3 regions of the Halobacteroides halobius DSM 5150 genome follow, and region 3 is predicted to be linked to each of the others. Evidence: riboswitches for the same ligand, from Rfam matches in the RefSeq annotation. Region 3 holds a riboswitch; each other region holds the start of a gene.
What was found. Region 3 has a riboswitch for cyclic di-GMP ahead of HALHA_RS02420 (hypothetical protein). Riboswitches for the same ligand answer to the same signal wherever they lie in the genome.
Positions count from the first base shown of each region.

Region 1: linked by a shared signal. The riboswitch ahead of HALHA_RS08775 (GspE/PulE family protein) and the one ahead of HALHA_RS02420 (hypothetical protein) in region 3 are both predicted to bind cyclic di-GMP.
Region 2: linked by a shared signal. The riboswitch ahead of HALHA_RS12825 (DUF554 domain-containing protein) and the one ahead of HALHA_RS02420 (hypothetical protein) in region 3 are both predicted to bind cyclic di-GMP.

Region 1 is NC_019978.1:1,818,583-1,826,331, reverse strand. It holds tRNA gene HALHA_RS08870 (tRNA-Val) at 9-84, shown strand; tRNA gene HALHA_RS08865 (tRNA-Asp) at 90-166, shown strand; tRNA gene HALHA_RS08860 (tRNA-Thr) at 171-246, shown strand; tRNA gene HALHA_RS08855 (tRNA-Lys) at 253-328, shown strand; tRNA gene HALHA_RS08850 (tRNA-Met) at 333-408, shown strand; tRNA gene HALHA_RS08845 (tRNA-Phe) at 422-497, shown strand; tRNA gene HALHA_RS08840 (tRNA-Leu) at 511-595, shown strand; tRNA gene HALHA_RS08835 (tRNA-Gly) at 603-679, shown strand; tRNA gene HALHA_RS08830 (tRNA-Arg) at 689-765, shown strand; tRNA gene HALHA_RS08825 (tRNA-His) at 899-975, shown strand; tRNA gene HALHA_RS08820 (tRNA-Glu) at 1,015-1,090, shown strand; tRNA gene HALHA_RS08815 (tRNA-Val) at 1,145-1,220, shown strand; tRNA gene HALHA_RS08810 (tRNA-Ala) at 1,239-1,314, shown strand; tRNA gene HALHA_RS08805 (tRNA-Lys) at 1,325-1,400, shown strand; tRNA gene HALHA_RS08800 (tRNA-Met) at 1,405-1,480, shown strand; tRNA gene HALHA_RS08795 (tRNA-Phe) at 1,494-1,569, shown strand; tRNA gene HALHA_RS08790 (tRNA-Gly) at 1,583-1,659, shown strand; tRNA gene HALHA_RS08785 (tRNA-Arg) at 1,669-1,745, shown strand; tRNA gene HALHA_RS08780 (tRNA-His) at 1,879-1,955, shown strand; cyclic di-GMP riboswitch class II at 2,087-2,169, shown strand; gene HALHA_RS08775 (GspE/PulE family protein) at 2,280-3,953, shown strand; gene HALHA_RS08770 (type IV pilus twitching motility protein PilT) at 3,976-5,019, shown strand; gene HALHA_RS08765 (type II secretion system F family protein) at 5,001-6,242, shown strand; gene HALHA_RS13065 (type II secretion system protein) at 6,265-6,696, shown strand; gene HALHA_RS08755 (prepilin peptidase) at 6,732-7,466, shown strand; gene HALHA_RS08750 (type IV pilus modification PilV family protein) at 7,485-7,749, shown strand, end outside.
Region 2 is NC_019978.1:2,631,504-2,639,252, reverse strand. It holds gene hydG ([FeFe] hydrogenase H-cluster radical SAM maturase HydG) at 1-105, shown strand, start outside; gene HALHA_RS12845 (hypothetical protein) at 80-322, shown strand; gene hydE ([FeFe] hydrogenase H-cluster radical SAM maturase HydE) at 770-2,140, shown strand; gene hydF ([FeFe] hydrogenase H-cluster maturation GTPase HydF) at 2,118-3,335, shown strand; gene HALHA_RS12830 (aminotransferase class V-fold PLP-dependent enzyme) at 3,360-4,499, shown strand; cyclic di-GMP riboswitch class I at 4,582-4,674, shown strand; gene HALHA_RS12825 (DUF554 domain-containing protein) at 4,835-5,506, shown strand; gene HALHA_RS12820 (hypothetical protein) at 5,561-5,923, shown strand; gene HALHA_RS12815 (bactofilin family protein) at 5,974-6,393, shown strand; gene HALHA_RS12810 (GNAT family N-acetyltransferase) at 6,383-6,811, shown strand; gene yyaC (spore protease YyaC) at 6,815-7,501, opposite strand; gene HALHA_RS12800 (YkvI family membrane protein) at 7,628-7,749, shown strand, end outside.
Region 3 is NC_019978.1:489,165-496,913, reverse strand. It holds gene HALHA_RS02440 (N-acetylmuramoyl-L-alanine amidase family protein) at 1-1,207, opposite strand, end outside; gene HALHA_RS02435 (hypothetical protein) at 1,263-1,751, opposite strand; gene HALHA_RS02430 (glucose-6-phosphate isomerase) at 1,891-3,330, opposite strand; gene HALHA_RS02425 (DUF3793 family protein) at 3,542-4,126, opposite strand; gene HALHA_RS02420 (hypothetical protein) at 4,262-4,786, opposite strand; cyclic di-GMP riboswitch class II at 4,874-4,957, opposite strand; gene HALHA_RS13420 (hypothetical protein) at 5,084-5,248, opposite strand; cyclic di-GMP riboswitch class I at 5,366-5,458, opposite strand; gene HALHA_RS02415 (general stress protein) at 5,564-6,082, opposite strand; gene HALHA_RS02410 (Spy/CpxP family protein refolding chaperone) at 6,184-6,744, opposite strand; gene HALHA_RS02405 (Na+/H+ antiporter NhaC family protein) at 6,853-7,119, opposite strand; gene HALHA_RS13785 (hypothetical protein) at 7,162-7,284, opposite strand; gene HALHA_RS02400 (SoxR reducing system RseC family protein) at 7,308-7,715, opposite strand.

The sequences.
Region 1 (7,749 bases), 1.3 Mb from region 3:
AATATTGCGGGCGAATAGCTCAGTTGGGAGAGCACCTGCCTTACAAGCAGGGGGTCACAGGTTCAAGTCCTGTTTCGCCCACCATTTATGGGGATGTGGTGTAGTTGGTTAACACGCCGGCCTGTCACGCCGGAGATCGCGAGTTCGAATCTCGTCGTCCCCGCCATAATGCTGACGTAGCTCAATTGGCAGAGCAGCTGACTTGTAATCAGCAGGTTACCGGTTCAACTCCGGTCGTCAGCTCCATTAGATGGGCCATTAGCTCAGCTGGAAGAGCACTAGACTTTTAATCTGGGTGTCGGAGGTTCGAGTCCTCCATGGCTCACCATTGACGCGGGATAGAGCAGTTGGTAGCTCGTCGGGCTCATAACCCGGAGGTCGCTGGTTCGAATCCAGCTCCCGCAACCATAATTTTAATTGTGGCGAGATAGCTCAGTCGGTAGAGCAGTGGATTGAAAATCCTCGTGTCCCCGGTTCGAATCCGGGTCTTGCCACCACTTAACTTAATATGCGAAGGTGGTGGAACTGGCAGACACGCTAGACTTAGGATCTAGTGCCGCAAGGCGTGTGGGTTCGACTCCCACCCTTCGCACCATTAATATGCGGGAGTAGCTCAGTTGGCTAGAGCACCAGCCTTCCAAGCTGGGTGTCGCCGGTTCGAGTCCGGTTTCCCGCTCCAATTAAATAAGTGCTTGTAGCTCAGCTGGACAGAGCAACGGCCTTCTAAGCCGTGGGTCGGGGGTTCGAATCCTCCCAAGCACGCCATATCAATCAATTTGCAATGTACAATTGAGAATTGACAATTAAACCCTAAAGACAAAAAACTATATAATTTTAGGTTTTGGATTTTGAATTCAATTGTAAATTCTCCATTGTTAATTATCAATTAAATATCATGGTGGATGTAGCTCAGTTGGTTAGAGCGCAGGATTGTGGCTCCTGAGGCCGTGGGTTCGAATCCCGTCATCCACCCCAATTATTTTTATGATTCTAATAGGAATAAAATTCAGCTAGGCCCCCATCGTCTAGTGGCCTAGGATACCAGGTTTTCATCCTGGCGGCAGGGGTTCGAATCCCCTTGGGGGTACCAAGTTTACTATTTGAAATAGATTAAGTTCTTTTTAGACTATTCAGTTAATATTGCGGGCGAATAGCTCAGTTGGGAGAGCACCTGCCTTACAAGCAGGGGGCCACAGGTTCAAGTCCTGTTTCGCCCACCATTTCAGCGTTTAAAGTGTGGGGATATAGCTCAGCTGGGAGAGCGTTTGTCTGGCAGACAAGAGGTCGTCGGTTCGAACCCGACTATCTCCACCAATTAAATTCTGGGCCATTAGCTCAGCTGGAAGAGCACCAGACTTTTAATCTGGGTGTCGGAGGTTCGAGTCCTCCATGGCTCACCATTGACGCGGGATAGAGCAGTTGGTAGCTCGTCGGGCTCATAACCCGGAGGTCGCTGGTTCGAATCCAGCTCCCGCAACCATAATTTTAATTGTGGCGAGATAGCTCAGTCGGTAGAGCAGTGGATTGAAAATCCTCGTGTCCCCGGTTCGAATCCGGGTCTTGCCACCACTTAATTTAATATGCGGGAGTAGCTCAGTTGGCTAGAGCACCAGCCTTCCAAGCTGGGTGTCGCCGGTTCGAGTCCGGTTTCCCGCTCCAATTAAATAAGTGCTTGTAGCTCAGCTGGACAGAGCAACGGCCTTCTAAGCCGTGGGTCGGGGGTTCGAATCCTCCCAAGCACGCCATATCAATCAATTTACAATGTACAATTGAGAATTGACAATTAAACCCTAAAGACAAAAAACTATATAATTTTAGGTTTTAGATTTTGAATTCGATTGTAAATTCTCCATTGTTAATTATCAATTAAATATCGTGGTGGGTGTAGCTCAGTTGGTTAGAGCGCAGGATTGTGGCTCCTGAGGCCGTGGGTTCGAATCCCGTCATCCACCCCAATTAATCTCCTTTGTAGAGGGAGATTTTTTTATTTTTTTGTTAGCCATATAATTATATTTTATTTCACTTGACAAAATAATGAAATAGATGATAAATTTATTATATAGATTATTATGTTTGTGATAAATCAAATAATTTAGGAACGATGAAGTATAACTCATATTTGGTCACCTAGGTTATATGGAGTTAATGGTGAAACCGTCCTATATTCTTAGATCTTATCTAAGTTTTAGGGCGGTTTTATTTATCTATTTTTTGTCTCATAATTAAATTTATTTAATTGGTTATAATAGTATTAATTGGTAATTAAATGAGGTGAACTAATGATTAAAAAGAAAAGGTTAGGGGATATTTTGGTAGAGGCCGGTTTTATTACTGAAGAAGAATTGAATGAAGCATTAAAAAGGCAGAAAAATACTGAGCAACGATTAGGGAATATATTAAAAAGGATGGGGTTGGTAACTGATGAGAGTGTAATGGAGGCATTAGAATTTCAGTTAGGAATTCCCCGGCTAGATTTAAAACAAATGATAATTGATCCTGAAGTTATTAATATGATTCCTAAATCTTTAGCTGAACGACATAAGGCTATTCCAGTAAAACAAAAAGATAATGCCTTAACTGTAGCTATGGCTGATCCTTTGGATATTTTAGCAATTGATGATATTAGGATAAAAACTAATTGTGAAGTAATTCCAGGTATCTCTAGTGAGGAAGAAATTCAAAATGCTATAAATCAGTATTTTGGTGAGACTGATATTGTTAATGAATTTATGGAGGATGTAGATTTAAAAATAGATAGGATTAATTCAGGCCAATTAGAAGATAATAATTTACAGCAGATGGTAGAAGATGCTCCAATAGTTAGATTGGTAAATAGCATTATTGCTAGAGCAGTTAAAGCAAGAGCTAGTGATATTCATATAGAGCCGGATGAAGATCAAGTGCAAGTAAGATATAGAATTGATGGGATACTACATACAGAAATGAATATACCTAAGCAGACACTTTCGGCTCTAGTTTCTAGAATAAAGATTATGGCTGAAATGGATATAGCTGAAAGAAGATTACCTCAAGACGGAAGAATTCAGATGAAATTAGCTAATACTAAGGTTGATTTAAGAATTTCCACTTTACCTACTGTAGAAGGTGAGAAGGTTGTTATTAGAATTTTAGATAAAGATAATGTAATGTTAAGTATTGATGAGTTAGGCTTATCTGTTGAGGCTAAACCTGCTTTTAAGAAGATGATTAATCAACCTCATGGTATGTTATTGATAACTGGGCCAACTGGCAGTGGTAAGACGACGACCCTTTATTCTGCTTTGAATTTTATGGATGCTAGTAGTAAAAATATTATTACTGTAGAGGATCCAGTAGAATATAAATTAAAAGGGGTTAATCAAGTACAGACTAATTCTAAAGCAGGACTTAGTTTTGCTAATGGTTTACGATCTATTTTACGTCAAGACCCGGATGTAATAATGATAGGGGAGATTAGAGATAAGGAGACAGCAAAGATAGCTATTCATGCTGCTATGACTGGTCATCTAGTATTAAGCACTTTACATACTAATCAATCTGCAGGAGCTCTAACAAGATTAATAGATATGGGGATTGAACCTTATTTGGTTGCTTCTTCAGTGCTAGGTGTTATAGCTCAGAGATTAGTAAGAAAGATTTGTGATAATTGTAAAGTAGAAAGCGAAAAGTTACTTCCTCCTAAAACTTTAGAAGTAAAAGATAGTTTTAAACATTATCAAGGGGAAGGATGTAGAAGCTGTAATCAGGCAGGGTATAAAAGAAGGACTGCAATATACGAATTGTTAGAGGTAGAAGCTAAAATAAAAGAATTAGTAGTAGAAAAAGTATCAGCAGCTAAAATTGAATCAGTAGCAAAAACAAAAGGTATGAATACTCTTGAAGATGCTGCTTTAAAAAAGGTAGAAAAAGGGATAACTAGCTTAGAAGAGGCGATGAGAGTCACTAAAATTTAGCTAGGGGAGGAAGGAGTTTGTAGTGAAATTAGAGAATTTATTAACTGAAGGGATTAGGTTAGGAGCTTCAGATATTCATTTGACTATGGGGACAGAACCTATGGTCAGAGTTAATGGTAGATTGCAAAAGATGAATGACAAAATTGTAAATAAAGATAAAATTAATAATTTAGTAGATGAATTATTAGAGGATAGAAGGAATCAATTTGAAGCAGATAAAGAATTAGACTTTGCTTATCAGTGGGATGGATATAGATTTAGAGTTAATGCTTTTTATCAAAGAAATAATCCAGCTTTAGTATTACGAATTATTCCTAATCAGATTGATGATTTGGATAGCTTAGGTTTGCCAGAAAAGTTAAAGAAATTAGCTGTAGAACCGAGAGGACTTTTTTTGGTTACTGGGCCAACTGGTAGTGGAAAGTCAACTACTTTAGCTGCTATGATTAATTTAGTTAATCAAAATTATAGTAAGCATATTATTACTTTAGAGGATCCAATTGAATATATACACCAACATAAAAAAAGTCTAGTTAATCAACGTGAAGTAGGCAGGGATACTATTGATTTTGCTAGTGGTCTTAAGGCTGCTTTAAGGCAAGACCCTGATATCATTTTAGTTGGTGAAATGAGGGATTTAGAAACTATTTCAACTGCTATTACTGCTGCAGAGACTGGTCATTTAGTATTAGCAACCTTACATACTAATAATGCTGCTGAGACTATTGATCGTATTATTAATGTGTTTCCACCTTATCAACAGGAACAAATTAGAACACAGTTATCTATGAATTTAAAAGGAGTATTAGCCCAACAATTATTACCTACAGTTGATGGATTAGAACGAAAAGTAGCTACTGAACTATTATTAGTAAATTCTGCAGTTAAAAATTTAATTCGTGAGGGAAAGAATCATCAATTAGATTCAGTAATGCAAACAAGTAAACATGAGGGTATGCATACTATGGATTATTCTTTACGAGATTTATATTTACAAGGAAAAATTAGTCATCAAGTTGCATTAGAACAAGCAAATGATCGTCAGACATTAGAAAAGTTAATTTAAGGGGGTGCTTTATTACGCCTCGTTTTGATTATAAAGCAAGAGATCAAGTTGGTAATTTAGTAGATGGGGTTATTGAGGCTAGAAATAAAGATAGTGCAGTTGATCAATTAAGAGAGCAAGGTTATTATTTAACTAGAATTGAAGAAAAATCTGAAAGAAAGAATTTAGGAAAAATCTTTAAGCAATGGAGAAGAGTAAAGCTAAAAGATTTAAGTATTTTTTGTCGTCAGTTTGCAACAATGATAAATTCAGGTTTATCTTTAGTTAGGACTTTAGGAGTATTAAAAGAACAGACCCCTAATCCTAAATTAAAAGAAGCAGTTAGTTCAATTAAAGAAGAGGTAGAGAAGGGAACTGCATTATCAGAGGCTTTAGTTGAGCAAGAGGATATTTTTTCTAAATTATTTATTAGTATGGTAAGAGTAGGTGAAACAGGTGGGGTATTAGATAATACTTTAGAAGAAATGGCTAATTACTTTGAACGAGAGCGAGAGATTCAACAGAAGGTGACTTCTGCTTTAGTTTATCCGGCTGTAATTACTTTAATTTCAGTCAATGTAGTTGTCTTTTTAGTAACATTTATTTTACCTACTTTTGTAGGTATGTTCGCTCAGTTTGATGTTAGGTTACCATTAATTACTCGTGCTTTATTAGCTTTAAGTACTTTTTTAGGAGATTATTGGTATGTAGTTATATTAGCTATATTGATTAGTGGATTAGTAGCTAGACGTTATTATCAAACAACTGAGGGCCAAAGAAAGGTAGATGCTCTATTATTGAGAATACCTGTGATTAGTAATTTGATTATTAAAGTCTCCCTTGGTAGATTAAGTAAAACTTTAGGTGTTTTATTAGAGAGTGGTGTTTCTATTTTAGAGGGGTTAGATGTAGTAAGTAATGTAGTAACTAATCAGGTAATTACAGATAAGATTATTGAAGCTAGAGAAAATATTAGTCAAGGCCAAAGTATGGTAACTCCTTTAGAAAAGAGTACTATATTTCCTCAGATGTTTTTACAGATGATTGAGTTAGGAGAAGAGACAGGAACCTTGGCCCAGATGTTAAATAAGGTAGCTGATTTTTATGATCGTGAGGTAGAATATACAATTGAGCAGGTTGTATCTTTACTTGAGCCAGTATTAATTTTGTTATTGGGTTTAGTAGTAGGAGGAATTGTTACGTCAGTGATGATGCCTTTATTTAATTTGATGCAAGGAATTTAAAATTTTAAAAGGAGTGGGATTAATGTTTAAAAAAACAAGAAGAGAGTCAGGATTTACATTAATTGAATTAATGGTTGTAATTGCTGTGATTGGGATTTTAGCAGGGATTGCTATTCCTAAATTAAGTGGTGTATTAGGGAAAGCTAGAGATACTCAAATAAAAGCAGCAGCAAGTACAATTAGAAGTGGGATGGAGATGTATTATGTATCACATGGGAAATATCCATCAACTACAGATGTAGCTGATTATGCTGCTTTAGATGATACATTAACGACAGTTAGTTTACCAGATATTAAACCAGATATTAAATCTGATTCTTTTACTTATACTGTTGATAATGATGGAAACAGTAAAGGTTATTTAATAGAAATTGAAAGTGGTAATACAGATACTACCTTTTATATTGGAGAAAAAGGTTTTGGAACAAAAGAAAGTGCTGCAACTAAGCTCTAATTTAAATAAAGCTGATTTACCAAAGGATGTGACAAATGTTAGCATTAATCTTTTTATCAGGTCTGATAGTAGGTAGTTTTTTAAATGTTTTAATTTATCGTCTACCTCAAGGTGAAGGGGTAGCTGTTTCCCGATCTTATTGTCCAAAGTGTAAAACTAAATTAGCTGCACTGGATTTGGTGCCGGTGCTAAGTTATTTATTATTGAGAGGTAGATGTCGTTATTGTAATACAAAGGTTTCAAGGCAGTATCCACTAGTTGAGTTAGTAACTGGGGGGCTAGTAGTTGGTCTTTTCCAGCAATATCATTTAAGTAGTCAATTTATGACTTATAGTTTGTTAGTTGCTTTACTAATTGTGGCTAGTGTGATTGATTTTAAGTTAATGATTATCCCCAATAAAATAACTTACTTAGGGATTATATCTGGTTTATTAGCTAGTGTAGTATTTAATCATATTTCTGTTAGAGCTTCATTACTGGGACTTTTAATTCCGGCTGGTTTACTATTAATTATTGCTTTAGTTGGTGGAATGGGACTAGGAGATGTTAAATTAGTAGCTATGATTGGTTCATTTATTGGCCTTAGAGATACCTTAGTAGGTATCTTTTTTGGTTCTTTGATAGGCTCAATTCTAGGAGTAGGATTAATAAGTTTAGGGATTAAAAATCGGAAAAGTAGGATTCCTTTTGGCCCATTTATTGCTATTGGGACTATACTGGTTTTGTTGTTTCGAGAGCCTATTATTAATTTTTATTTTCAATTATACTAATTAAGGAGCATAAATAATATGTTACTAAAGCAAGAAGAAGGAATGACTTTAGTTGAAGTGATGGTGGGGCTAGTTATCCTCTCTAGTGCTCTACTCCCAATTATGGGCTTTTTAGTTAAGCAAACTAAGGTTATTCAGCAAGTAAAATACCGAACTAAGGCATTACACTTGGGCCAACAGGCTATAGAAGGACTTAAAGCGACTAAATTCAGCAATTTAGAGTTAAAGGCTACCCAATATACAGGAATTATCTCCCAGGGAATAAAGTTTAAAAGAAAAGTCA
Region 2 (7,749 bases), 510 kb from region 3:
TTGATTGCTAATAAGATGGCTGAAGTTAATAACCAAGAAATCAAAGAGGAATTAGAAGGTAAGTTAAGGCGGGTTGAAGATGGAGAACGAGATTTATACTTTTAAAACAGATGTAAGTAATATAGTAGATAAAGCTAAGATGAAGGTTTGGCTAGCTAGAAAGTATGGTAAAAGAGTAGAGCATATTTTCAAAGTTGGAGAAGAACAGTTTACTTCTCCAGAGGTAATAGTTGAGAATTCAGATTATGTGTTACTAGGACAGAATATTAAAGAGAAGAAAGAAGAACTGATAAGTTTATTTAAGCAATATTTTTTAGATTAGAATTAAATTTAATTGATATATAGTTTAACTTTTAGATTGCTGAGAGAGGATTTCTCACTAGATAAATTTCTCAAAATTCGTCTAAGCTTACTTCCATAAAAATAAGGTTAAGCTAATCAAAAATAGATGATTAGCTAACCCAAACCTTATTTTTATTCCAGTTCACTAAGACTCATTAATGAAAAATTTAAAAGTCGTTGCGAAACCCTCTCCAGTAATTATTAAAGGTATTGTGGAGCTTTTGGACTGTCTTATAGTTTTTGTTCATATGGTTTGAATGAAAGGTAAATGAGATATGAATAAGCAAATCTATGATTTGATTTATCTCATTTTACCTGGAATGAAATGAACAAAAACTATTTAAGGAAAAAGCCACACAATGCCTGATTGAGAAGTGCAACTGTGTAATTTCAGATACAAATTTAGAAGTTGAAAGCAGGTGCTAAAATGGCTTTACGTGATAAATTTTTAGATGAAGCAAGTAATCAGCAGTCAGTTCTAGTTTGTGCTTCTACTCATCATATGTTAGAAGCTAATCAGAGATTAAAAGAAGGTAGGATTAAGACTGAGTTGGTTCCTACACCACAAGGGATTGGGTCAGCTTGTACTACAGCTATTCGGTTTAGTAGAGAGCAGGAGCATAAAGTAGAGCAACTACTTAACCAAGCTACTGGTATTGAATGGGAAGATATTTATCCAATTGAGAAAAAGGATAGAAGAGAAGATTGGCAAGATTTATTAGAACTTGATTTAAGAGATAAGTTTAAAAAGACTTTAAGTAGAGTGGCCCAGGATGAAGTATTATCTAAGTCAGAAGTAATTACTCTTTTGGAAGCTGAAAGTGATGATGAATTAGAGGCATTATTTGAATCTGCAAATAGAATGAGACAAGAAATGGTCAGTGATATGGTTGATATTCGGGCGGCAATTGAGTTTTCTAATTATTGTACTAAAAACTGCAACTATTGTGGTCTGCGTCGTGATAATGATGTAAAACGATACAGGATGACTGAAGATGAGATTTTAGAGGGAGTAGCAGAGATAAATGAATTAGGAATAAAAACTGTTATTCTCCAGTCTGGCGAGGACCCTTGGTATACTACGGATAAGATTGTTAGTATCATAGAGCGGATTAAAGAGGAGTTTGGCATGAATATTACTCTTAGTCTAGGTGAAAGATCCTATGAAGAGTATAAGATTTTTAGAGAAGCTGGGGCCAATAACTACTTACTGAAGATAGAAGCAGCTAATCGTTGTTTATTTGATCAGATTAATCCTGATGATGATTATGAGATACGAAGACAACATACTAAATGGCTAAAGGAGCTAGGTTATATTACTGGTTCTGGAGGAATGATTGGTCTTCCTAATCAGACTATAGAAAACTTAGCTCAAGATATTTTATTTCAGAAGAAGTATGGGATTCATATGATAGGGGTTGGCCCATTCTTGCCAGCTGATGGAACCCCATATCAAGATTATTCTGCGGGAGACTTTTTATTATCCCTAAAGGTAGTAGCAGTTATGCGTTTGGTCTGTCAAAATGTCTTTATACCTTCAACTACTGCTTTAGCTTCTTTAACTGAGGATGGCCAGACAGAAGGATTAAAGGCCGGGGCCAATGTAATTATGTTGATTATGACTCCACCGGCACTACAGGAAAACTATCAGATTTATAGCAACAAGAATATGGTTGATTTGGATTTTGCTATTCAGTCTATCTTGGAAGCTGATCGGAAGATACCACCTTATATTAATCTAGACCAACTTAAGCGAATAGATAGGAGTGAGATAAATGCAGAAAACACCACAGGCTAATCGGGTTCATATTGCTATTTTAGGGCGCAGAAATGCTGGGAAATCAAGCTTGATCAATGCTTTAACTAATCAAGAGTTGGCTGTTGTTTCTGATGTAGCAGGAACTACTACTGATCCTGTTTATAAATCAATGGAGTTACTTCCTTTAGGACCAGTAACAATGATTGATACAGCAGGAATTGATGATACAGGTGAATTAGGTAAGTTACGAGTTAAGAAGACAAAAGAAGTCTTAAGTCGAACTGATTTAGCAGTATTAGTAGTGGATCCTGAACAAGGCGTTGCTGATTATGAAAAGGAACTATTACAAGAAGTAGAAGATAGAGAGATTCCTGTAGTAGGAGTAATTAATAAAGCAGATAAGCTAGACAAAATAGATAAAAAAGAGTTAATGAAAGAATTAGGACTCAAATTAATAACTGTTAGTGCTACTGAAGAGACTGGAATTGAAAAATTAAAGAAAGAGATTGTCTTTGCTGCTCCAACTGAGTTTGAAGAGCCACATATTATTGGGGACTTAATTAACCCTCAAGATACAGTTGTTTTGGTAGTGCCTATAGATAGTGCTGCACCTAAGGGGCGTTTGATTTTGCCTCAGATGCAGACTTTACGTGATGTATTAGATAGTGATGCTCAAGCAATGGTTGTTAAAGATACTGAACTAGAAGAAGCATTAACAGAACTTAAGTCGGAACCGGAGATTGTAGTAACCGATTCACAAGCTTTTAACGGAGTATCTGCTGATGTACCAGAGGAAATTAAGTTGACTGGCTTCTCTATTCTTTTTGCTCGTTATAAAGGTGATTTAGAGATTTATACTAAAGGTGTTAAAGGGATTGAAGCATTAAACCCGGGAGATAAAGTTTTAGTAGCTGAGTCTTGTACTCACCATCGAACTGCTGAGGATATAGGGACAGTCAAGATTCCTAATTGGATTGAAGATTTTGTAGGTGGTGAATTAGAATTTGATCATGTAGCCGGACGAGAATTTCCTAATAATATTGAACAATATGATTTGATTGTGCAGTGTGGTGGTTGTATGACTAATAGAAAGGAAATTTTATATCGTTTAAAGAAGGCTAATAGTTTAAATATTCCAGTTATTAATTATGGGATGTTAATTGCTCATGTGCATGGCATTTTAGACCGAGCTTTAGCACCATTTCCAACTGCTAAAGAAATATGGGAAGAATAAGGAATAGAAAAGAGGATAATGAAAATGATTTATCTTGATAATGCAGCGACAAGTTGGCCCAAACCAGAAGTAGTCTATCAAACGATGGATCAATTTATGCGCCATAAAGCAGCAAATCCAGGTCGGGCTGGACATAAAATGGCTGCTCAGGCTGGTGAGCTAGTCTGGCAGACAAGAAATTTATTAGCTAAATTTTTCAATGCTCATCGTAGCCAAGAGATTATTCTAACTAAGAATGCCACAGAAGCTTTAAATTTAGCCCTGCAAGGTTATCTAGAAGCAGGAGATCATGTGGTTACGACTAGCTTGGCCCATAACTCTATCTTACGACCACTTAAGGAATTTGAACCAGAGATTGAGGTAACAATTGTTGAAGCAGATAATTCAGGTCAGATTAAGCTAGAGCAGATTGAAGCTAGTCTACAGCAAAATACTAAGTTAGTAGCTGTAACTCATGCATCAAATGTAACAGGTTTTTTATTACCTATAAAAGAGATTGGGGAGTTATTAGAAGAAAAGGATATCAAATTTTTAGTTGATGCAGCTCAGACAGCAGGGGTCTATCCTTTGGATGTTCAAGAGATGAAGATTGATATGTTAGCCTTTACTGGACATAAGTCTTTATTTGGCCCGCCAGGTACGGGGGGGCTCTATTTAAATAATAGTATAGAACTTAAACCATTATTATCGGGAGGAACCGGTAGTAATTCCGAAGATATTTATCAACCCCGGATTTGTCCGGATAGATACGAGAGTGGAACAGCTAATACGGTTGGTTTAGCTGGTTTGAAGGCTGGGATAGAGTTTATTTTAGAGGAAGGTTTGGATAGTATTAGACAGCATGAAGAGGAATTATTAGATTATTTAATCAGCAAATTAAAAGAGATACCAGAAATTACTTTATACGGGCCAACTAATATAAACAAGCAAGCTCCTTTATTATCAGTTAACTTTGGAGCTGAAGATTCTGGTGAGCTAGGCTATATCTTAGATAAGGCTTTTGATATAGCAGTTAGAACTGGTCTGCATTGTGCACCCTTGGCCCATAGAAGTTTAGGTACTTTTCAAAGAGGCACAGTTAGATTTAGTTTAGGCTATTTTAACACCTTAGATGAATTGGAAGAGGTAATAAGAGTTAGTAAAGAAATAGCTGCTAAATTGTAAAGATTAAAAATAATACTTTATTGAAGAAGGAAAATAAAATATTATCTAGTATTATTGTAATAAGCAATCAAATATAGAAAATCCTCGAAAATGGCACACTTATCGAAAGATAAGGTCGCAAAGCTATGAGTCTAAGGTACAATAATCATTGTACTAAGATCGTCAAGTTACCGAAAGAAATATAGGCTTATAACAAGGCTCTATTCTTTAATTTAAGAGGAATAGAGCCTTTCTTTGTTAATCAATGATTATCGTTATCATTTATTATAGGTGATATTATTTAGCAGGAATTCAAGCCAAGATAAGGAATATGTAAGATAAGGAATGGTGATATAATGACGGGGACTATAGTAAATACTATTGCAATTATTATAGGTGGTACTTTAGGAAGGTTTTTAGGAGATAAATTAACTGATTCTATTAAAGATGTAGTAATGCAAGGGTTAAGTTTAGCTGTTTTATTAATAGGATTACAGATGGCTTTAAAAGCTAATCAAATTATTTTAGTTATATTTAGTCTGGTAATTGGAGGGATAATTGGGGAATTACTAAAAATAGAGACTAAATTAGAACAGATAGGCATCTGGTTAGAAAAAACTTCTGGTCAAAAGGGGGAAATTGTAACAGGTTTTGTACAGTGTAGCTTGATTTATTGTATTGGTGCAATGGCAATTATGGGGGCTATTCAGGATGGATTACAGAATAATCCAGCTACTTTATATGCTAAATCATTATTAGATGGTTTTTCTGCGATTGCTTTCTCTTCTACGTTAGGGATAGGGGTTATTTTATCTGCTTTTTCTGTTCTTATTTATCAAGGTTCAATTACTTTATTAGCTAGTTCATTAAAAGGGATTTTAACCCCAACTGTGGTAAATGAAATGACAGCAACTGGAGGGTTGTTAATTATTGGGATTGCTTTTAACATATTAGAATTAACTAATATTAAAGTAGGTAATTTATTACCTGCTGTTTTTATAAATGTTATACTAGTGACTTTAGTTTGAATTAATACATAATAAAAAGTTATATGAGTATTTATAAAAGGAAAGGAGGAAGAAATGTTTTCTGAAAAGCAAAGAAAAGAATATACTTTTCAAATTATTCCTCATGTTTCCCGTGATATATTTAAGGTTGGTTTGTCTAAAAAAATAGTTAAAATAATTATTAGTTGTTTATTAATCGGATTAATAGCTTTAGTAGGTTCTTTATGTTATTATTATTATAGTTATAATAACTCTTTAGAAAGAATTGATAATTTAATATTATTTAAAGAAAAAAACAAAGAACTAATATCAAATAATCAATATTTATATAATGAGTTAATTGAAATTTCTAATGAAACTGAAAAGATTAACAAAGTGCTAAATCAGCTTAAGAAAGAAGATTATAAGATTAGAAAAATTATTGATTTCAATAGTTAATGTAAAATGTTTAAATTTAAGAGATTATATTAAATATGGGGGATCTATTAATGTTTAATAAAAATAATGATGACAAGAATAATGTAGGGACTGTTATTAGTCAAGGGACTGCTATTGAAGGAGAGATAGCAGTATCAGAGTCAATTAGGATTGATGGTCAATTATACGGGAAATTAATTGCAGAAGGTGATGTGTTTATTGGGAAAGAAGGTAATTTAGAAGCTGATATTACCGGTAATAATGTAGTAATTGCTGGTACAGTAAAGGGGAATATTAAAGCAGAAGATAAATTAGAAATTATAAGTACAGGAAAATTAAGTGGAGATATTAGCATTTCCAATTTAGTTATTCACGATGGAGGTGTTTTTGAAGGAAGTAGTACAGCTAACTTGGCACAATCTAACCTTAATGCAACTGAAGAAAGTTATGAAGAGGATACTTCATTAGAGGATGAAGAAGATGAAAGTTAAGGTTATTAACTCAGAAGGGGATTTAGATAGAGCCTTAAATTTAAGAAAAGAGGTTTTTGTTGCAGAACAAGGAGTACCATTAGATTTAGAAGTTGATGGTAATGATCAAGAAGCAATTCATTTTATAGTAGAGAATAATGGTCAATTAATTGGTACTTGTCGACTAATGAAATCAAACTCACAAGTTGCTAAATTGGAGAGAATGGCTATTAAATCTAAGTATCGTAAACAAGGCGTAGGTAGTAAATTAATAACAGAAGTTATAGATTTTGCTCAAAGTAATAATTTTAAAAAACTAATATTACATTCTCAGCTCCAGGCTAAGGAATTTTATTTAAAACATGATTTTGAAATTGCTTCTAATCAGGTAATTAAAGAAGCTGGAATTGACCATTTTAAAATGAAAATGGAATTATAGAAACTATCTTAAGCTTTTAGCTAAAGCATAGGAGATTATTTTAGCCATTTTAAATACTATATTTAATCTTGTGCTTTGTAAGACAAAGTATTCCATATATCCTGATACATTAACTAAACCAGTAATATGTAGATTTCCTATTTCAGGTAAATCTTTGTTAACTCCTGAACCAGGGCGTAAAGGACCGTGTTTAACGCTAATTGAACCAACACTTTTATTCTTTCCTAATCCAGCGTCAATGGCAATAATAAAAGGATTATTATACGTTCGCTGGATTACCTCTATTTTTTCTTCCAAATTAGTAGCGTGAACTGGAGCTTCTAGAGTTCCGAAGATATCAACTTTATTATTTAAGCGAAAATTTGTTAGTTTTGATCCTACTAACGGGCCAAGAGCATCTCCAGTAGAGCGATCAGTTCCCACACAGGTTACGATTAGTTTTTGGGTGGAAGAATGATATTTTAGTTCTAATTGCCTATTAATAATCTTCTTTAGATTGGAAATTGCTAAGGGATCATCAATATGTACTCGATCTCGAGATAATAATTCCTGGCGATCAAATGTTGTAGAAGATGTATTTTGGAGACTAAGGTAACATTGTTGACAGACAGGTTGGTCTGCAAAGATAAATTTAAATTCAGTTAGAGACATACCACAATGTTGACAATACATTTGCCTATTTCCTTTCAAATTAATCCCTCCCTAAAATATATTGTCATTTTTTATTATATGTAGATCCATCAAGTTTAAACTGTAATATTTTACTAAATTTATTTTGTGTCTTACCTCATATATATTAGATGGGGGAGGGATAATATGAAATTAGATCGATATTTACAAATAACACTAACATATATTGGAGCTGTTATTGGAGCTGGTTTTGCTTCAGGACAAGAGATATTACAGTTTTTTATTACATATGGTACCAGTGGTTTATC
Region 3 (7,749 bases):
TATTTGTCTCTCTTAACACAGCAAAATTAGCTGCTTTTAGTCCATTACTCTCAAGTTTAATCCTTTCAACTAATTCACTTTGTACATACCAAGCTAAAGCCCAATTAGATTTTGAAGCATACCAGTGAGCATAAGTAGCTGTTCCATTAATCCATGGTTTAGAGTTTGAATTAGAATGAATACTAACAAACAAATCAGCTGACCACCTATTAGCTTGATTGGCCCGCTTTGCAAGAGAATAAAACTTATCACTTCTCCGTGTCATTTTAGTTCTAAAGCCTGCTTGCTTTAATAATTTATTTACAGATTTAGCAATCTGATAATTAACTGTCTTTTCTTGGACACCAGATGGGCCAATTGCTCCAGGATCAAACCCTCCATGGCCCGGATCAATCACTATCTTTTTAGTTCTTAGCTTTAGTTTAGGCTTTTTTAACTTTGGCTTACGGCTAATAATAGACGAAGTTACTACTTGAGTATCCTGGTTTATTTTTAAAACTAGTCCTAAAGAATTTCTTTTAATTTGATAATTACTCATTTGATTAATATCTACTACTACTCTAACCACAGCTGGATTAAGCTTAAATTGACTAACTCTAATCTGCCTAATAATGTTATTATTAACCTCAACTTTAGATTTTACTTCTGCTAAACTAACATTATATAGATCTAGCACTAATCTTTGCGGTCGATGATATAAATTAAGTTCATATTTTACCTGATAATCAGTATTAATTACTACTTGAGAACTATTAACTGAACTTTTAGTACTTATATCAGACACTCGATTTGAATAATAATAAATTGTTTTAGTACTCCCATCCCACTCTAGCTCTCCCCCGTACATTTTAGTTAAGAATCTTAGTGGAATCATTACATCATCATTTATTAATCTTATCCTAGACTCTAGAGGAAGAATACTAGAATTAACCTCAGCAATTCTACTTCCTACTTGAAAAGAAGCTCGCCAATACCCACTATTTACTTGTAATTCTTTTCTACCCTTTTTCCAAACTAACTTTTCTCCAAATTTCTCCTTTAAAATTTGAGCAGAGACTAATGACCTCCCATCAACAATCAATAATTTACTCTCTACATTTTGGCTATCAATTACTAACTTAATCTCTTCTGCCTGAGCTTCAGCAGGGATAGAAACGAAAACTATCATCATAGCTAAAACTATTATCATACTAAATCTAATATTCAATTCCCTAGCTCCTCTCTACTATAAATAATTGCTATAATTTATCGTATTAAAATTACTATAATGTTAACTGTGTTATTAGTTGGCCTTGATAATCAATAAACTTAAATTCTAAATCATCTGTAAGCATTAGTTGGGATCTATTTATTTTGACTAGATCATAAGGAGAATTAATCATCCCTAAAGATAATTGGTTAGTTGCTGAATAAACAAGTACTTCAACTATAACTTCTTCATCTTCAATTATGATTTCTTCTATTTTTATCTCTGATCCTATTCTTTTAGCCTCATTTAAAGAAACATAAATCAAAAAGAAATTATTATAATTAATATCTGATGTGATTAGGTTTTGATGGCACTTTGGTAGATTTAATATATCATCTGAACTGGTTATTAGGTTAACGTTTAATTTTATATCAGTGCTAAACTCTACTTTATTTTGCTTAAATGCTTTTGGATTTAAAGATGTAAAAGAAACTACTTGAGAATTGCCTAACCCTAACTTTTCCCATAATGAATTAATTAAACCTTTTTTGCTTTTACTCAATTTAAACCTACCTTTCTATATACAGAATTCAAGATTTAAGTTAAAAATCCTGTTATAAATATATGACACTAATTCCATTTTAATTAAAAAACCAAAAAATAAAAAATAGGCCCGTTATAGGGCCCATTAAAAATATAAGCTATAAGATTAAGCTATCATCTTTAGCTGGTCGAGAGTCAAATTCCTCTTTCATTTCAGCAAATCCTTCTCTACCTAAAACACCATAAGCATACTTTTTACCTAATTCTACACCTGGTTGATTAAACGCATTAATATTGTATAATTCACCACTCATAGCAGTTTGTAATTCAAATAAATAGAAAAACTGTCCTAAAGTAAAGGCATTTACTTCTGGGAATATAACTGTACAATTTAAACGATTTTGTTTAGTTAAAGCTAATTCAGTAGCTTTTTTCTCAGTAGTGATCAATTTATTAAATGTATGGTTGCCTAAATAAGAAACTCCCTCAATATCTTCATAACCAGATCCAATTTCTAATTCTTCCTTGAAATTCTCTACTTCTAAGAAAGTAACTACTTTATCATATGGCCCTTCCATGTATAATTGAGCTTGAGAGTGTTGATCTGTAGCACCTAAAGCTTTAATTGGAGTTGGCCCTACATTAACTACATTGCCTTCTCTATCAACTTCCTTACCTAAAGATTCAGCCCATAACTGTCGATACCAATCTGCTACATCTTTTAAAGCATGATTATAAGGCATCATTACAGACATTGGCTTTCCATCTTGATCAGCTAAATACTGTAGTACAGCATTTAAATAAGCTGGGTTGGCCCATAAATCATCTGTATCACAAACTTGAGCCATATACTCAGCACCAGCTAATAACTCTTCAATGTCAACTCCTACAAATGCAGAAGAAACTAACCCAACAGGAGTTAAAACTGAGAAACGCCCCCCTACATTATCTGGAATATAGAAAGTCTTAATAGCTTCTTCTTTAGCAATTTTAATTAATTTTCCAGAATCTTTACTAGTTGTAGCAATAAAATGATCACTAACAGCATCTTCTCCAAGATCTTCTACCACTGCAGCTTGAGCAGTTAAAAATTGACTCATTGTTTCAGCAGTTGTACCAGATTTAGAGATAACATTAAACATTGTTTTTTCTAAATCAAGTTCATCTAATAAAGATTTTAATCTAGTAGGATCAACATTATCCGGTACAAATAATCTAGGACAACCATTTCTAGCTTCTTTCTTTAGGTTATAATAAGGATCATTTAAAGCAGTCTGCACAGCAATATTACCTAAAGCAGAACCACCAATTCCTAACACTACAAAGTTATCATACTTCTCACGATTAGCTTCAGCAAATTCTTTAATCTCTTTAGCAATTTCTTTATGAGTTTCCGGAAGCTCCATAAAACCTAATTCTCCTGCTTCCTTAGCCTCTTTAATTGCTTGATGTCCCTTAGTAACTTTTTCTTGTAAGGCATCAACATCTTCTTTAGTATAACCATGCTCTGCTCCAATCTTATCTTCAAACATATTGTTAACATCTAATCTAATACGCATAGATTCTTTCCATTCTGCATCTTGATATTGATTACTCATTTTTATTCCTCCCTATTTTATTATCACTTTTTTTAAAAGATAATATACTGTTCAATCGTTTTCACGCTTTTCTACAATAAAATCAAGTATGTAATTCCTACTACATCACCTCATATTATTCTATTTACATTTCAAATATCCTGCAAAAAAATATTTTTTCTCAAAATATAAAAGGTTTAAGCAATATGTGAGGGCACATTGCTCAAACCTTTTATATCACTTTATGGAATTCTTCAACCAGTTCTATTTTATTTAACCTAGCATTAAATTTTTCTCTTGCCCTATCAAATTCCTTCTGTTTTAATAAAGAAACTTTTTTATTACCATAATACTTCCATTCACCTCTATGAGTAACCTCTAAATCAGCATAGCCCATAAACCCTAGAACATCTTTTAGAGGATAACCAAAGAAAACACCTATTTCATGAGGAAATTCAGCCCCTTGTAACCTCTTCTTTAATCTTTCTAAATATTTATTTAAACTATACTGCTTAGGATATCCTATATTTTTAAGAAATTTAAGTATATTTTTATTTTGTAATTGTTCTTCTAAAGCATGAGTATGATAGAAAAGGACTTTTTGCCTACCATTAACTATATCTATTTCTATAATTTCTAGCTGATTATACTTTAGAAGAGTCTCTTTACATCTCTGCCAAGAACTTTGTTCTTGGTTTATACTCCTTAATTCAGCAGGCTTAACCCCCATAATAGTAGCACCGATCCTTCTTAATAGACAATCGCAATTCTCTCTAAAATAACTTATATCTGTCTGGCATTGCTTGGCCCTTTTCATCTTTTCTCCTCCTCATCCAATTTTGACTAATTGAAATTGATTTTCAATATCTGCTTATAGTATAGCATTCATAAACTCACTTGTCAAAAAAATAAAAAACATCTTTCTTAATTGAAAGATGTTTTAAACAATTATTTATTTCACTATCCGATAATTTCTACTTTTACTGATTAAATAATCCTGAATCAAAGTTATATCCTTAAATGTGTAATTGGCTAACTCATCTACTAAATCTTTTTCTACTTTATTATTCAGATCTAAATAACTACATAATGATTTAGCTACTTCTTTAATCTTTTCTCTTTTACTATTATTAGAAAGCTTATTATAAGATATCATTAATTGTTCTCTTATTTCTTCTAATAAATTAGAATAACTACTTATATCTGTTACTAATAAAGAAGAAAAATCATTAGAAATACTACGTAGAACATTTGAACTAAGAGCTAAATCATTATTCTTAATTACAAAGGTAAAACTAAAGGAGTGAATAGCAACCAAAATCAAATTTAGATTATCTTTTGATATTTTGATTCCTATTTCTCTAAGTTCTAACTTATCTTCCTCTTCTGTTACCAATTCAACTAATTCTTCAGCTAAATCATAGCTAGATACTCTGCTACTTTTTCCTAAAATTTTCTTTAATATTCCACTATACAATATAAGCCCCCCCTTTTTTTAACATCCTACTAAGTTATAAGATTATACATTATAACAAAAAGACCTAAATCTTTTAGTATTATACTAAAAGATTTAGGTCGGATTCACCATTGACTCCATATAATCCTGGTGACCAGATATGGATTATACTTCTCTGTCTCCTAAATAATCTCTTATTTTATTTATCGATTTAAATATATAGCATTCTATGATTATTTTAACATATTATAAATTAAATGTAAATATATCCATTTAATTTATTACAACTTTTACTCTTGGTTACTACTAACTTTAAACTTACTTACGATTGTTACTAACTTTTCCTAAAACATTAATAAACTTTGAAAACTCCTTATTTTGATACTTATCATTTAAAGCATCCATACAATTTGACTTATCCTTTAAACAAATATTGATGATCCATCCTAAAATAACAAAACCAATAATCACTGAAAGAGGCATAATTATCACTCCCTAATTTTTATTAAACAACATAAAATCTATTATAATTATCCCTCTTAAATAAAAAACCCCATTCCTCGCAAAATAAATTTAAGGAATAGGGTACACCTATATCCTTTCGGTAACCTGACCATCATAGCATCATAAATACTATGCCGTAGACTCATAGCTTTGCGACCTTATCTTTCAATAAGTGTGCCTTTTTCGAGGGTTACTTTAGTTGTTTACTTGCAATTATTACTATAATATCCTGCTTATTATAATATTACTACATAATACTCAATTTTCCTCCATAAAAAATGAATTATTTTTATTTTAATGTGTTGCTACATCCTTGGCCCCTTCTTTTCGTAAAATATCCGCCACATCATTAATTCTGGTCTCGTCTGTACCTTCAGCAGCTACTAAAATTTTTCCTTCCTCTACTCTTTTGGCATATCTTTGACCTGCTTGTTGGTCTAACCCGTAATCAACTAAACCACCTGCAACTCCTCCAGAAGCTGCTCCAGTTAAACCAGCAGCTAACGGGCCAGCAGCTAAAAATGGACCTGCTCCTGGAATTGTTAATAAACCTGCACCAGCTAGTATTCCTGCTGCTCCTCCCAAAGCCCCACCAGTAACACTACCATCAGCTAAATTTTGGTCAGTTCCTGTCATTTCTGCTCCTGCTTCAATATCAGCATCTTTATTTTGCTTAGCTACTAATGAAATTTTATCTTCAGAGATCCCTTTATCCTTCATCTTATTAACTGCATTATTAGCTTCAGATTCATTATTAAATACTCCTAAGACAGTTGACATATCTTTATCTCCTCCTACTGTAAATTTAGTCATAATTACACCACCTTATTAATTCTCAAATATATTTTAACCAACTTTATAATTTAATATCCTATTCAAAAAATAGAAAAAAGGGACTATCCTTTTAATAGTCCCTAAAATCTACTTTTTAATAATCTTTTAATCTTAATAATTACCATCCCCATCATACCATTATTACCATTCATCATATAACCGCCCATCATTCCGTAGCCACCCATATGACCTCTAACTCTTCCTCCTCTACCTTGGCCCATTATACCACCAAAATTCATCATTCCGTAATCTTCCATAATTTCTAATTGTTCAGAGCTCATCATATCTCTGATCTTCAATTGCATCTCAGTCATTAATTTATACATCTTATTTCTCAGTTGGTTAACTTCTTTTTCTGCTTCAATAATCTCATTCCGCTTAACATTCTTATTAAAGTATAAATCTCTTGAATTATCATTTTTATCCACTATATCATCCATTAAATCATGCATTTTATCTTGATATTCATCTCGTAAATGATTGATAGAATCTAATTGTTCATCTGATAAATTCAAATCTTGAGGGTAGTCATTATTTTTATTTATTTGGTTAAAATTACTTCCTCCTCCATGAGCAAAAGCATAAACTGAAACTCCTAACACCAATGTCATTACTACAGCAAATCTTAAAAATTTCTTCATAGCTATCTCCTCCTATTTTATTTAAGTGATAATTTATAAACTTTTTATCTTACACTTATAGTATAGGAGGTAAATATTAAAAAAATATTAAAAGAATAATAAGTTTCTTTAAAGATTATTTCTTAAATCAGCTTCAATAACCATTGGGATTGAAACACCTGTGATTGAAGCTAAAGGAATAGCAATTGGCATTAACAAAGCAAAACTTCCCCAAGATGAACCAATAAAATAAGTTACAAAAGAAGTTATTACGAAAACAATAACTGGTACTAGGCTTCCTGATAGATTATTACCTAAAGTTGATGTGATCAACTTCGATAACCCTAAATCGTTAGTAATATCCTCATGACCATAATTATTTCTTTTATCTGGCATAATAATTCCCCTTTTCAACTAATTTTATCTTTTCAACTAATCTTAATGGCAACTATAATCATCATCACTATTGTCATTATCCATAATTCCCAACTTACTTCCAATTAGATAAAAAGCTCCTGCTATAACCCCAATTAAAATAATACCTGCTACTAATTGACCCATTTTATTCCCCCTAACATTAATATTTAATCAATAATTTCTGTTATCTTGGATTGAGGATTCATTTTCTTTCCCAATATTTTTATTACTACAACAGACAAAACTAAAAATACAATTGCTCCTATAATTCCTCCTACTTCACCTTGTTGAATAATAAATTTGTCCCCTATAAAATAACCACCTACCAAAGCCAAAAGGGGAAACAAATATACCAATAATGCAGCTGAGACTAAATTGCTTCCTTCTAATTCTAATTTTACTCTTTGTCCTTCATAAGCTCCTACTTCATTATTAACTTCTACTAATAATTCATCTTGTTCATGATCTTCAGCTAATTCACAATTCTTCTTACATTTACTACAAGCTGAATGACGCTCAATTTTCACTATGGCTACTTTCCCTTTATTAACCATTACTTTACCTAACTCTTGCATTACTCTTACCTCCTCCTAAATATTAATGCAATAT